One region of the Peribacillus sp. SIMBA_075 genome, then DNA from elsewhere that is predicted to be linked to it. Evidence: riboswitches for the same ligand, from Rfam matches in the RefSeq annotation. Region 1 holds a riboswitch; each other region holds the start of a gene.
What was found. A riboswitch is a leader RNA that binds a small molecule or an ion and turns the genes downstream of it on or off. The one in region 1 is predicted to bind thiamine pyrophosphate.

Region 1 (3,153 bases):
TCCTTCACACCTGGAAATAGGTGTAAGATTGCAGCAATTAATAACCCAATACAGCTTCCAATAAGAAAACCCGATAACGCAAGCTCAGTTGTTGATATAAGGTGTCCAAAAAGATTACGGGACGACTCAATTCCTTCAATGAAAATGGCTGATGGAGCGGGAAGCAGCCATTTTTCAACCTTTAATAAGACTGTCATTGACTCCCATACTATCAGCAAACATAATAAAAGAAAGAAGGGAGCCCCCTTCTTCCAAATTCCCCTTTTGATCATGCCCGATATTTCTCCGTTAACGTATCCATCGTAATCCCGCTTGGCTGATATAGTATCTTCACTTGGGAAATGACATTCGGCGAGCCTAATTCAATCATTCTTACATTCATTTTTTCTATCACGGCAAAAAGCTCGGATAGCTCACCCTCCATTGTTGTTTCTAGCGGGTGAACCTCATACTTGACACCTGATTCATCAATGATCTTGATTGCTTCATCGACCATGGGGATGACATTTTCCCCTTTAGGAATGATTTGTATACTAATTAATGAATTGGCCATTGTATTTCCTCCTATTTTGGTAAAAATTCATTGGTAAATGCCTTTTCAGGATTGAAATCACCTTCAAGAAGCTTATTTTCCTTCATCCAATCACTATAATTCTTCCAGATTTCAAGCTTTTGTTCACCCCAACGCGGAGCATCATCCTGATACTTATCTGCAAGCCACTCCTGGCTTTTCTTCACTAGTTTTGGATCTAGATCAGGTGCAGACTTACTTAATATGTCCGCTGCATCATCAGGATTCTTAATTGCAAACTGGTACCCTTTCGAAGCTGCATGAACGAATGCTTTAACAGTCTCAGGATCCTCTTTAATCATCTTTTCATTTGTTGTCAAAACAGGCGTATAGTAATCAAGCTTATCAGAGTAATCGGTTAAGTAAACCATATTAAGCTTTTCATTCCGCAACTCAGCCTCGATACCTGTCCACCCATAATAAATCCAGGCGAAATCTATATCCCTTTTAACCGAAGTGAAAAAATCTGTGTCCCCTGTATTCACTATATCCACTTTATTTACATCGGCATTTTCTTTTTTCATAAGTGAATCAATAATGGCCTTTTCAACTGGAGACCCCCAGCCACCATACGTTTTCCCTTCAAAATCCTTGGGAGTTTTAATGTTTTTTGCCGCAGGTGAAGCGAATCCAGAGGTATTATGCTGGATGACAGCAGCTAGCGAAACAAGCGGCACGCCTTGCACGCGGGCCTGCGTAATGCCCTCCTGGTAGCTCACGCCAAATTCAGATTTCCCTGAAGCCACAAGTTTATCAGCTCCAGCTTCGCCTGGCATGATAATTTCCACATCCAGACCTTGTTCTTTGAAATACCCTTTTTCCTTGGCTACATACAATCCTGTATGGTTTGTATTCGGTGTCCAATCAAGCACGACCGATACCTTTTTTAATTCTTTATTGCCTTCTTTTTTAGATGATTCTTCTTTTTCATTAGTTCCGCCTGCCCCACATCCAGCCAAAAGGAACAACGAAGTTAACAGTGGTAAGAATTTATTCAAACTATTATCCTCCTACACATCATATAAGATCCATATGCCGAAACCATAATGGGGCGCCAGGGTCCATTCCAATACCGGTAAAAAAACAAAAAACGCCCGAAGATGAATTCGGACGTTTAACATACAAAACAGAAAGTCAGTAATAATATGTTCCCTCCGCTGGCATCATCCAGATCAGGTTCAAAGAGTCAGCATCTAAAGGACGCAATCTCAGCCAGCAGTACTGGCCCCCCTACATTTCTCGCACATATGAACTTTTCTCTCCCATTATATCAATTCATGGAGAAAAAGGAATACTAATTTGCTTCTTCTCATTAATTGGAAAGGTTTCCCTTGCATTAAAGGATATCTAGCAAAACATCATCCCATTCCAATCATTCTCGTTTACGTGCCTGACACGTTCAAAGAGTCATTTCCTTACAGGTATTCATATAATGAGCATAACCTGTGGACATTTTTTGTGTACTGGTTTTATATGCCCTTAATTTCAAAAGCAAAAGGTGGATATGATCATGATAAAGATTAATCACAAATTATTAGATGTCAGTCACATCCAACCAGGTATAGCATCTGCTAAATCGCTTGAAATTCTCCAATTGCTAGCGGAAGATTCTAACATTTTTGAATATCGGAGCTTTGGATACCTTAATTTTGATATACAACTGAGGCACCAAGTCATCGAGGCAGCTTTTGCGTTGGATAAAAGTGATGCAGAATTTTCCACACTTGAGGAATCGGCATCCAATAAACAATATTGGCGCCTTTCAAAGGATGGCACCTTTACCCTTCAGCCAGGGATTGCCCCTCATGTTGCACTCCTGGACATTTTCTTGAATGGAACGCTTTACGCTTTCGAATGCGGTACAGCGATAGTCGTCACTTTTTTAAAGGCCATTTTGGATTTAATCGGCCCTAGGAATTTCGACTATCTTTTTTCAAGCCTATTTCTATATGACTGGCGCCCTCCAAAGAATATGGCTCTTCATGTTCATCAAGGAACGGATTATTTACCAGGGGATTGCCTTTACTTCAAAAACCCTGATCACGATGTGGAAACACCTGAATGGCAAGGTGAGAATGCAATATTATTAGGAGAAGACCTCTTTTATGGCCACGGGATCGGGATTACCAATGCACAGGGTATCATCGATGAACTAAATAGCAATAGAAAGCCGAATGCCGCCATCTCAGCATTCCTGACAAAGCATATCATTAGCTTGGATAGTTCCTACTATAGACAATTCCAACCAACTATCTCCCGTGCAAAGCCCGTTCACGGTCTTGTCACCCTATCTGATTTGATTGTTTCTGAAATAGGTCCGAAGATTTACCTTTCATGACTCAAGCAATTCTCCTGCCGTAAAACCGGTTTCTTTAAATATAGGCAAAAAAAAATGCTTGGGGATGGAACCACCAAGCATTTTTTCTTATTCACGCACCGATGTCCCCTTTGCCTTTAAACCTGCGTGCACTTGCCTGACCCCATTTCGTAATGGATAGTGTATAAACAGCCAAGGCTGACCATATGAACAAAAAGGCTAAAAGATGCGCTTTTGTAAATCTTTCGTGATAGACGAATACCCC
Region 2 (3,153 bases), on a different contig from region 1:
TTCATTAAAAATATTTTACCCCTTTTATTAAAGAAAACTCGTCGATTGACTAAAAGGCCTAAGCTAAGTCGCCTTTTCTTTAGCACTATACCCGGGTATCGGTTTCCTTGCCGATGATACCCCCTTCACCGAATGAAAAATAAGCCCGCGACTAATTGAAGGACCAGGATTTTCATCCTACCATTTTTAATAATGACCGTATCTATCCTTTACCCGTAATTTGCAATCTATATACCGATTAATGGCGTGAACCCCTTAAAAAGTGGGTATAACACTTTAAAGACTTATAAAAGGGGGGAGATGGCATGAAAAAAAATTTAAAACATATTGTCGTCGCTTTTGATGGAAATGAAGAAAGTAAACGTGCCGTGGAATATGGAGCAACATTGAAAAAGGCCTTTCCTGAGGCCGAGCTGACCGTAGTTCATGTCCTATTTGATAAGGTTGAGCAGCGTATCATGGGAAACGCCTCGGCGCCGGGGTTTGTACCGGCTGCTGGATTTTATGTGGATCCCGTCCAGACACATCCCGTCGTTGAAGTCGAACAACCAGAAATTCAAATGGTCAATAACACCCCTTCCGCCGTTGAGAGTAGTGTTCAGAACGCAGAAAGTAATACGTTGAGATTGCTAAGTGAATGTCAAGTCAAGGGGAAATTCGAGATATTGGAAGGACATGCGCCAGATAGCGTATGTGAATATGCGGCAAGAACTGCTGCCGACCTCATCGTTGTAGGCAATAGCGCTAAAAGCGGTTTGGAAAAATTCTTTCTTGGCAGTACAAGCAGCTCCATTGCGAAAAACGCACCCTGTTCGGTATTCATTGCAAAATGAGGATTGAGCCGTTTCGCCCTGTAAGACTCAATTTGCTTAATCTCCGAAAAAAGCCGAATTCTTTATAGAATCCGGCTTTTTTTGTTAATAGGCTTTTTTCAGTAATACACTTGAAGCAGCCGAATATAACATCATCACCACAAGGGCCGATAAAATAAAACTGATCAGCATATAAGTCCCATTATAAATGAATGAATAAATCACTACTGGCTGTCCTTTTGGAGCTGCAGAGCCAAAAAACACGATTCCGGATATGAAATGACACAGAAACCTCAGAAAACTGCCCAAAAACATGCCGCCAATCCCATACCACTTCGCTTTGGAACGCTTTTCCTTTTTATAGCTATTTACAAACTTATTCATGAATACACCGGATATCCCGACAACCGTAAAGGCAAGATAATAATCAATGAAGCCTTGAATCGGCGTGCTGATCCATGCTGTACCACTGACGATCTGCAAAAGCCCAAGTAACAATCCGGTTAACATACCACCTTTGATGCCCCACCGATATGCCATCAGAAAAATCGGTACCATGGCTATTGAAATCGAGCCTCCTTGCGGCCAGATTCTTGAAAAAATGAATCCAGAAACCAAATCCAGTAATAAAGCCAGTGAAGCAAAAATGGCAACCTCTGTCATGAATAACGTTTTATTTTTCATCATGTCTCTCCCTTCTCCAAAAATGAAAAGTGTCCATGAGTTCCCTCCCTGCCAGATTTTGCACAAACAAAAAAGCAACACCGGGGCGGTAATGGATGCCCAGTATTGCTTGTATCCAAAACCACATCCCTACGCTAGTGTTAACTATCAGGTTCATAGGGTCTGAACTCAACCGTTCACTCTCAGCCTTTTGGCTCCCCTTGTGGAAGTATTTAATTTTCGATCCTCGGTTAGAATATACTACTAGTTTCTATAAAAGACAACTTAAAGAAAATGTCATATCATAAAAACTTACCACTCCCATATTTATGGAGGTACCCTTTCTTTTAACCAACTTCAATACATCTGCAATTAACCAGGTTAGATGGCTAAATGCAACAACTTTTCTATAGACTCACTAAGGTTTGTTTTGATATCTTTTAATTTACACCGGGGAGGGATTAGACATGGATAAACATTCGATTTCAGCTGAAAAAGGCGCCTACATAAGCATTGCCGCTTACATATTCTTGTCTGCTCTTAAATTGTCATTCGGTTATTTCGGTGATTCTAAAGGGCTTTGGGCAGATGGTTTAAATAATACGACCGACATCATCGCTTCCATAGCCGTATTGATTGGTTTGAAAATTTCGAAGAGACCTCCTGATGATAATCATTCATATGGTCATTTACGGGCAGAAACCATAGCCTCGCTGGTAGCTGCCTTCATCATGATTACCGTGGGCATCCAGGTTGTTTACAGTGCTATAGAATCCTTCTTCCAGCAAGATTCAACAACCGTTCCAAATATGCTGACCGGTTATGTCGCTCTTTTCTCTGCAATCTTCATGTACGGAATCTACCGTTATAACTTAGCGTTAAGTAAAAAGATCAACAGCTCTTCCATCTACGCCGTTGCACAGGATAATCGTTCCGATGCCCTTGTCAGTGTTGGTGCTTTTATAGGAATCATCGGTACTAAGATGGGAATCCCTTGGCTGGATGCGATAGCTGCTGCTGTAGTAGGGATCATCATCTGTAAAACGGCCTGGGATATCTTCCGTGATGCATCCATCTCTTTAACCGATGGTTTCGACGAGCAGCTCCTGCAAAAGATCGGACAAACCATTATACTGACAGAAGGCGTTAAGGACATGAGTGAAATTAAAGCCCGTATGCACGGAAGTGAAATCCTGCTCGAAACTACCGTACATGTTAACCCTCTTTTGACCGTCATCCAAGGTCACGATATTACGGTTAAAATCGAAGAGAATCTTTTGAAGGAATATAACATCCAGCATGTGATCGTTCACATTGAACCATATGCATTTAATAAAAAAGGTAACCGTCATTAACTTTGCGGATACCTTTTTTTATTATTAAATCCTGCAATTCCTTTAATAAAACTGTGTCAAAAAAAGGTATTTATCGATTAATTGCCGAATATTTATCCAATTGACACATGTGTAAAAAACATTAATCTGTTATCATAAAAGCAAAATAATTATTTTAATATTTTGTATTTTATTCAAATAAATTAATTTCTGGGTCGAAAGTAAAATTCATTTTCCTACAGTATGGAGGGCAAAATGGTATCTAATCGAGAAATGACCATTCACTTTTTATCTTCTCAAAAAAACAGCATCATTTCCAAATGGAAAGATCAGTTGCTCCATTT
Region 3 (3,153 bases), on a different contig from region 1:
TACTGGGAAATCTGTGACGGCGGATGATATGAAGCAATGGTTTGTGGACTATGATGCAGCGGATATTATTTATGGAACGACTTTACTTGGCGTGGAGGAATGGCAGGAATGTTATTGCAGTGATATGTCGAGAGCTGTCAAGACAGCGGAACATATTTATCCAGGTACGGTTCATCGGATGGAGGAGCTGCGGGAAATACCTTCTCCCCCTCTCAAAGGGAAGGTGAAGCTGCCGTTCATCCTTTGGGCCATCTGGATTCGCTGCTGCTCGCTGTTCAACAAGGAGACAAGGGCGGAAATTAAGATCGCCGAACGAAGGATCAATAAAGTATTGGATGAAGTTTTTGCAAAGGGGGAAAGGGATGTTCTGATCGTGAGTCATGCCGCCCTTATGGTTTATATGAGGAAAGAGCTGATCCGACGGGGGTTCACCGGTCCAAAATTCAAGATTGCCGGTAATGGAAAGCTGTATGTATTCGAAAGATGATAAGTCAAAAATATAGGGTTTCCCGCCATAGAAGGTAAGTCTGGTAATTGAACATTTTGCTTAAGAAAGATGCAGGCCTTTTCCGATTAGTTATTCTTTTTCTTTTGGTTGTGGTTTATTATTGTAATAGTGTAATTTTTACGAATTCAATAATAGGGAAAGAGGTTGGACAATTTGGTGAAGGCAGTTTTTTTTGATTTAGATGATACATTACTATGGGATCAGAAAAGTGTAAAAGAGGCTTTTGTGGCCACATGTGAAGTGGCTAAGGAGAAATATGATTTAAATGTCGACGAGTTTGAAGAAGCGGTTCGGAAGGAAGCGCGTGAGCTTTATTCTTCTTACGATACTTATGGATTTACACAAATGATCGGAATCAACCCATTTGAAGGACTGTGGGGAAATTTTCAGGATGATCATGATGAATTCCGGAAGATGGCCGTGATTGCACCAAATTATCGGAAAGAAGCATGGACGAGAGGCTTGAAGGCATTAGGGATCGATGACCCGGCATTTGGGCTCGAACTGGCAGAACGTTTCCCTGCAGAGAGACGTAAAAAGCCATTTATTTATGAAGAATCATTCCGTGTGTTAGATGAATTAAAAGGGAAGTACAAAATGCTATTGTTGACAAACGGTTCTCCTGAACTCCAAAATACTAAACTTGAAATTACACCTGAACTAGTTCCTTATTTCGATCAAATCGTCATTTCTGGAGCTTTTGGACGAGGTAAACCGGATGCCTCCATTTTTGAGCATGCTTTGGAGATCATGGAGCTTGATAAGGATGAAGTATTGATGGTCGGCGATAATTTAATGACGGATATCCTTGGAGCATCACGGGTAGGTATAAAGTCGGTTTGGATAAATCGCCATGATAAGGAACGGAATGAAGTGCTTCCAACCTATGAAATCAAGCATTTAGAGGAGCTTTTCCCAATCCTTGAGAGCCTGGAAAATTAATTGGTGATCCTTCTCCAAGTAACGAATTTGGAGAGGATGACCTAAAGTATTAGGACTTTCAAATTATATACAGAATGAAAAGGGTGATATATAGTTACCCTGTAATCAATTAAATTATTCAGACTAGGGGTGTCCAATAACAGTTGGGCTGAGAGAGAAGCGCTTATGCTTCTTAACCCTCAGGACCTGATCTGGTTCATACCAGCGTGGGGAAGTTAGAATCTACTAAACAATGACATTTCATTTGGTCATTGCTGTAGTCATACTAACGTTAGCCGGGTCTTAAATATGAGATCCGGTTTTTTCGTGCGAAATGGATTGGATTTTGTTCTTTTTAAATGAACTTAAAAAGGAGAAATGAAATCATGATGAGTAATTCAGTAAATGACATGAACGTTTCAATTATGTCCAGTTTTGCCGGGAGTAAAAAAGTGTATGTTGAGGGATCTAGACCTGATATTAAAGTGCCTATGCGTGAAATTAAGCTAAGTCCCACTACAGGTGCATTCGGCGAAGAGGAGAATCCGCCTTTGCGGGTTTATGACACAAGCGGTTCATATACGGATTCAGAATATCCCATTGATATTCATAAAGGCCTTGCCCCGATTAGACGCAATTGGGTCTTGGAACGTGAAGACGTTGAGGAGTATGAAGGACGTGAAATAAAACCCGAAGATAATGGATATAAAAAAGTGGAGTCACAATCCAAAGCTGAAATTTTTCCGGGATTGAAAAGAAAGCCATTGCGCGCAATGAAAGGGAAAAACGTAACCCAGCTTCATTATGCCCGTAAAGGTATCATCACCCCAGAAATGGAGTTCATTTCAATCAGGGAAAATGTTGCCCCTGAGTTTGTAAGAGAAGAGGTAGCTAGCGGCAGGGCGATCATTCCGGCAAATATTAACCATCCTGAAAGTGAGCCAATGATCATCGGACGTAATTTTCATGTGAAAATAAATGCGAATATAGGAAACTCAGCTGTTAGTTCATCGATCGAAGATGAAGTGGAGAAAATGACTTGGGCTACACGTTGGGGAGCCGACAACATAATGGATTTATCCACCGGAAAGAATATTCACACGACCCGGGAATGGATTATCAGGAATTCACCAGTGCCAGTTGGGACGGTTCCGATATATCAAGCATTGGAAAAAGTGAATGGAGTCGCGGAAGATTTAAATTGGGAAGTTTTTCGGGATACATTAATCGAGCAGGCCGAGCAAGGTGTCGATTACTTCACCATACACGCTGGTGTGCTTTTGCGGTACATCCCTTTAACTGCAAAGCGAGTTACGGGTATTGTTTCACGAGGGGGCTCCATCATGGCACAATGGTGCTTGGCCCACCACCAAGAAAGCTTCCTCTATACTCACTTTGAAGAGATTTGTGAAATCATGAAGGCATATGATGTTTCATTTTCATTAGGTGACGGCCTCCGTCCTGGATCCATTGCAGATGCAAACGATGAGGCGCAATTTGCTGAATTGGAAACACTGGGGGAACTGACGAAGATTGCTTGGAAGCACGATGTTCAAGTCATGGTGGAAGGACCCGGTCACGTACCGATGCATTTGATTAAAGAAAATATGGATAAGCAGCTGGAAGTCTGTCAAGAAGCTCCATTCTATACCTTAGGACCTTTAACAACGGATATAGCTCCTGGATACGATCATATTACTTCTGCGATTGGTGCTGCAATGATT
Region 4 (3,153 bases), on a different contig from region 1:
TCGAGACGGATAGGTCCTTGAAAATCAAAGACCCATCACCTGGAAATTTCATTCTTAACTTCTCAACAGAAACGATTGGTTTCATGGCCATCAACCTCTACTTTTGGTCCAGTTCTGCATAATCTTTACTTGAAACTGGACGAACTAGATTAGTTACTCCTGTTGTTTCCAGGACTTTAACTAGATAATAAGCAGTTACACCTGCAAAGAATATGGAACCCACAAACCTCGCTATCATGAATAACGATAAATTCCAAAGAGTGAGAGCACCTATTTCCCCGTAGGCAAAATCCATTATTACTGATGCAAGGCAGGAAGCTATCGCAGCTAAAACGGCCACCGGCATATTGAATTTTTTATATTTGAACGCCATGAATACCAGTTCAGCGAACAAACCTTGGACCACCCCATATAAGAGTACGGACAGCCCCCATGGTGAACCTAGAAAGAATTCACCTGAAGCTGCAGCTATCTCTGCCAGAAGTGCCACACCCGGTTTCCGTAAAATCAAAAAGGCGACGGGGCCAGCTATAAACCACATTCCATAAATAAGTTGATCTAGATGTAATCCTAATGGTTTAACAGAATAATAAATCGAACCCCAAAGGATATAAACGATTCCAAATGCTACGGCAATCACGATCGTGACTAATATATCCGTTAATTTCAATCCTTTTTTCATGTTTCAATCTCCTTTATACTTCTAGTGTTTCCTTATGCACAGGCCATGTCTCTAAACGATAAGCCATTTCCCAAAATGAGTACTCATATTGGCTGCTAAGGATAAAATGCTCCTTCATTCTTTCCTTATCTTCATCTGTTACCTTTTCAGCAATCTCATCAAGCCTGGCAATTTGTTCTTCTACCAAAGAGCGGAACCACTCTCCGCCGTAAGCTGCTATCCATTCTTGATAAATCGGCTCTTCCGGTTTACACTCTTGCAGCTTTTCACCTATTTCATAATACAGCCAATAACATGGCAAGATAGCCGCAATAACGTCACCTAAATGTCCAGAATATGCCGCACGATACATATGGGAAGTGTAAGCATAGGCAGTCGGGGCAGGTTTGAAACTTTCCCGTTCTTCTTTGGTGATGCCTAATCTCTCAGAAAAATTTTCATGAAGCTTCAACTCCGCTTCATATGTTCCCTGTGCGTGGCCGGCAAGCCTGCTTGTTGTATGTAAATCTGTAGCCTTGACTGCTCCTAAAGCTTGAACTCTAGCAAAATGAGATAAATAATAGGCATCCTGCTTGACATAAAAACGAAAACACTCTATTGGCAATGTGCCATCTCCTATTCCTGCAACAAACGGGTGATTAAAGCTAGCTTCCCAAATATGATCAACTTCCTGGCGGATTTCCTCTGAAAACTTCATGTCCATTACCTCCAAATTCTATTTTTTTATGAATGATACGGATAAAAGCCTTTTATAACCCCTTTTTTTTGCAAATAAAAAACCACTTTCTTTAACGTAAAGAAAGTGGTTGTACTTGAAATAATACAGAAACGTATTGTCCCAGACCCCACTTCCCTACGCTGGTATAAACCAGATCAGGTTCTAAGGGTCTTAAAGTCATACTTTAATCTCAGCTTCTCAGGTAAAATCAGTTTTTACCTATAAAGCACCCCTAGTGGTACAAATTGTATATATATTTCATTTGCCTTTATATTAACACGATAAATCCAATTGTCAAACGTATTAGAAAAGTTTTCAATCAAAGATGTTCATTATTAATCTTTTGGATTACTAGTCTTTCAATCTTCTAATACGCTAAGGATGAAGAAAAGAGGATGCCGCAGCCCCCCATTCTCTATGGAATAATAAGATACTCTTATCCTCTTTTTTTAAGGCTGTTTTCACATACTTTGTTGCTATTTACCAGGTAGTGAGTTGTGGTTGATTTCCCCTCCAGATGCTCGCTTTCCGCGGGGCGGGCGGTGCTCCCGCAGGAGTCTCGCACTTCCGCTCCAATCAACCTTAAATAGTTTCGTTTTAAAAACAACAATCTTTACGAAAAGAGTCTTTTTTAAAGACAGACATAACAAAATATTATGCATCAAAGTATTGGATAGATTGGATCTCTTAATTTGAATTCATAGTTTTCGTCTACAGTCCCTACAACTTTATCGCTGTCATAAATCTCCATATGCTTCGCTGTGCGGCAATCGTATAGCACTTTTATCCATAAACTCCAGAATGTATCTTGTGTTAACTAATCAAACGGAGGCTTAATGAAGTGTTCTCACTGACTCAGATGTAAAGGGAACCAATTCAGCTGTTCGGCCGTCACGAATCTTGTTTACCCAAGCAGGATCAACCATTAATGCCCGACCCACGGCTACCAGATCAAATTCTTCACGTTCAAGCCTTTCGATTAACCCGTCGATCTTGGTATTTTTGGCACTCTTTCCTTCCGTAAAGTGACTCGTAAAATCGTTATCCAGACCGACCGATCCAACCGTAATCGTCGGTTTACCCGTCAGCTTTTTTGTCCATCCGGCGAGATTCAGATTGGAGCCTTCGAACTCAGGCTCCCAGAAACGGCGGGTCGAGCAGTGGAAAATATCGACGCCCGCATCGGAAAGTGGCGTCAGGAACCGTTCCAGCAGCGCCGGCGTTGCTGCCAGTTTCGCTGTAAAATCCGTCTGCTTCCATTGCGAGAACCGCAGCACAATCGGGAATTCCGGTCCGACGGCACGGCGGCAAGCTTCGATGACCTCGACCGCGAAGCGGGTGCGGGCAACCATGTCGCCGCCATAGCTGTCGGTACGCGGGTTCGTTTTCTCCCAGAAGAATTGGTCGATCAAATATCCATGCGCACCGTGAAGCTCAATGCCGTCGAAGCCAAGCCGCTTGGCTTCGAATGCTGCCTGCGCAAAGGCTTGAACGATTGCGGCGATATCCAATTCCGAATAATCGCCAACATGGCCTCGCGCACCCATATGCCAAATCTGCGGAATAATCCGTCCGCCTACTTCGTGTACAGCAGCCACGACGTTTGCCCAACCGTTTAATGCAGCTTCGCCATAGAAATGCGGTACATTGGCTTGATTGGACGAATCCGAATGATTAATCACCGTACCTTCTGTCACGATAAGTCCAACGCCATTTTCAGCCCTGCGGCGATAATAGGCGGCCACATCCGGAC

Region 2: it holds a riboswitch for thiamine pyrophosphate, as region 1 does, so the genes downstream of both, thiT (energy-coupled thiamine transporter ThiT) here and SB775_RS24080 (ABC transporter substrate-binding protein) in region 1, are expected to answer to the same signal.
Region 3: it holds a riboswitch for thiamine pyrophosphate, as region 1 does, so the genes downstream of both, thiC (phosphomethylpyrimidine synthase ThiC) here and SB775_RS24080 (ABC transporter substrate-binding protein) in region 1, are expected to answer to the same signal.
Region 4: it holds a riboswitch for thiamine pyrophosphate, as region 1 does, so the genes downstream of both, tenA (thiaminase II) here and SB775_RS24080 (ABC transporter substrate-binding protein) in region 1, are expected to answer to the same signal.

The regions. Positions count from the first base shown of each region.
Region 1 covers NZ_JAWRYN010000052.1:21,923-25,075, reverse strand. Annotated here, with positions in the region: gene SB775_RS24090 (ABC transporter permease) at 1-272, opposite strand, end outside; gene SB775_RS24085 (thiamine-binding protein) at 269-553, opposite strand; gene SB775_RS24080 (ABC transporter substrate-binding protein) at 565-1,569, opposite strand; TPP riboswitch at 1,704-1,813, opposite strand; gene SB775_RS24075 (protein-glutamine gamma-glutamyltransferase) at 2,082-2,909, shown strand; gene rarD (EamA family transporter RarD) at 3,001-3,153, opposite strand, start outside.
Region 2 covers NZ_JAWRYN010000017.1:54,985-58,137, forward strand. Annotated here, with positions in the region: gene SB775_RS14315 (transglycosylase domain-containing protein) at 1-5, opposite strand, end outside; gene SB775_RS14320 (universal stress protein) at 306-833, shown strand; gene thiT (energy-coupled thiamine transporter ThiT) at 918-1,499, opposite strand; TPP riboswitch at 1,606-1,707, opposite strand; gene SB775_RS14330 (cation diffusion facilitator family transporter) at 1,943-2,830, shown strand; gene SB775_RS14335 (histidine kinase N-terminal domain-containing protein) at 3,065-3,153, shown strand, end outside.
Region 3 covers NZ_JAWRYN010000008.1:131,212-134,364, reverse strand. Annotated here, with positions in the region: gene SB775_RS09195 (histidine phosphatase family protein) at 1-487, shown strand, start outside; gene SB775_RS09190 (HAD family hydrolase) at 662-1,450, shown strand; TPP riboswitch at 1,566-1,680, shown strand; gene thiC (phosphomethylpyrimidine synthase ThiC) at 1,816-3,153, shown strand, end outside.
Region 4 covers NZ_JAWRYN010000011.1:93,645-96,797, forward strand. Annotated here, with positions in the region: gene SB775_RS11110 (ABC transporter ATP-binding protein) at 1-85, opposite strand, end outside; gene SB775_RS11115 (ECF transporter S component) at 98-682, opposite strand; gene tenA (thiaminase II) at 696-1,379, opposite strand; TPP riboswitch at 1,516-1,644, opposite strand; gene SB775_RS11125 (NADH:flavin oxidoreductase) at 2,234-3,153, opposite strand, start outside.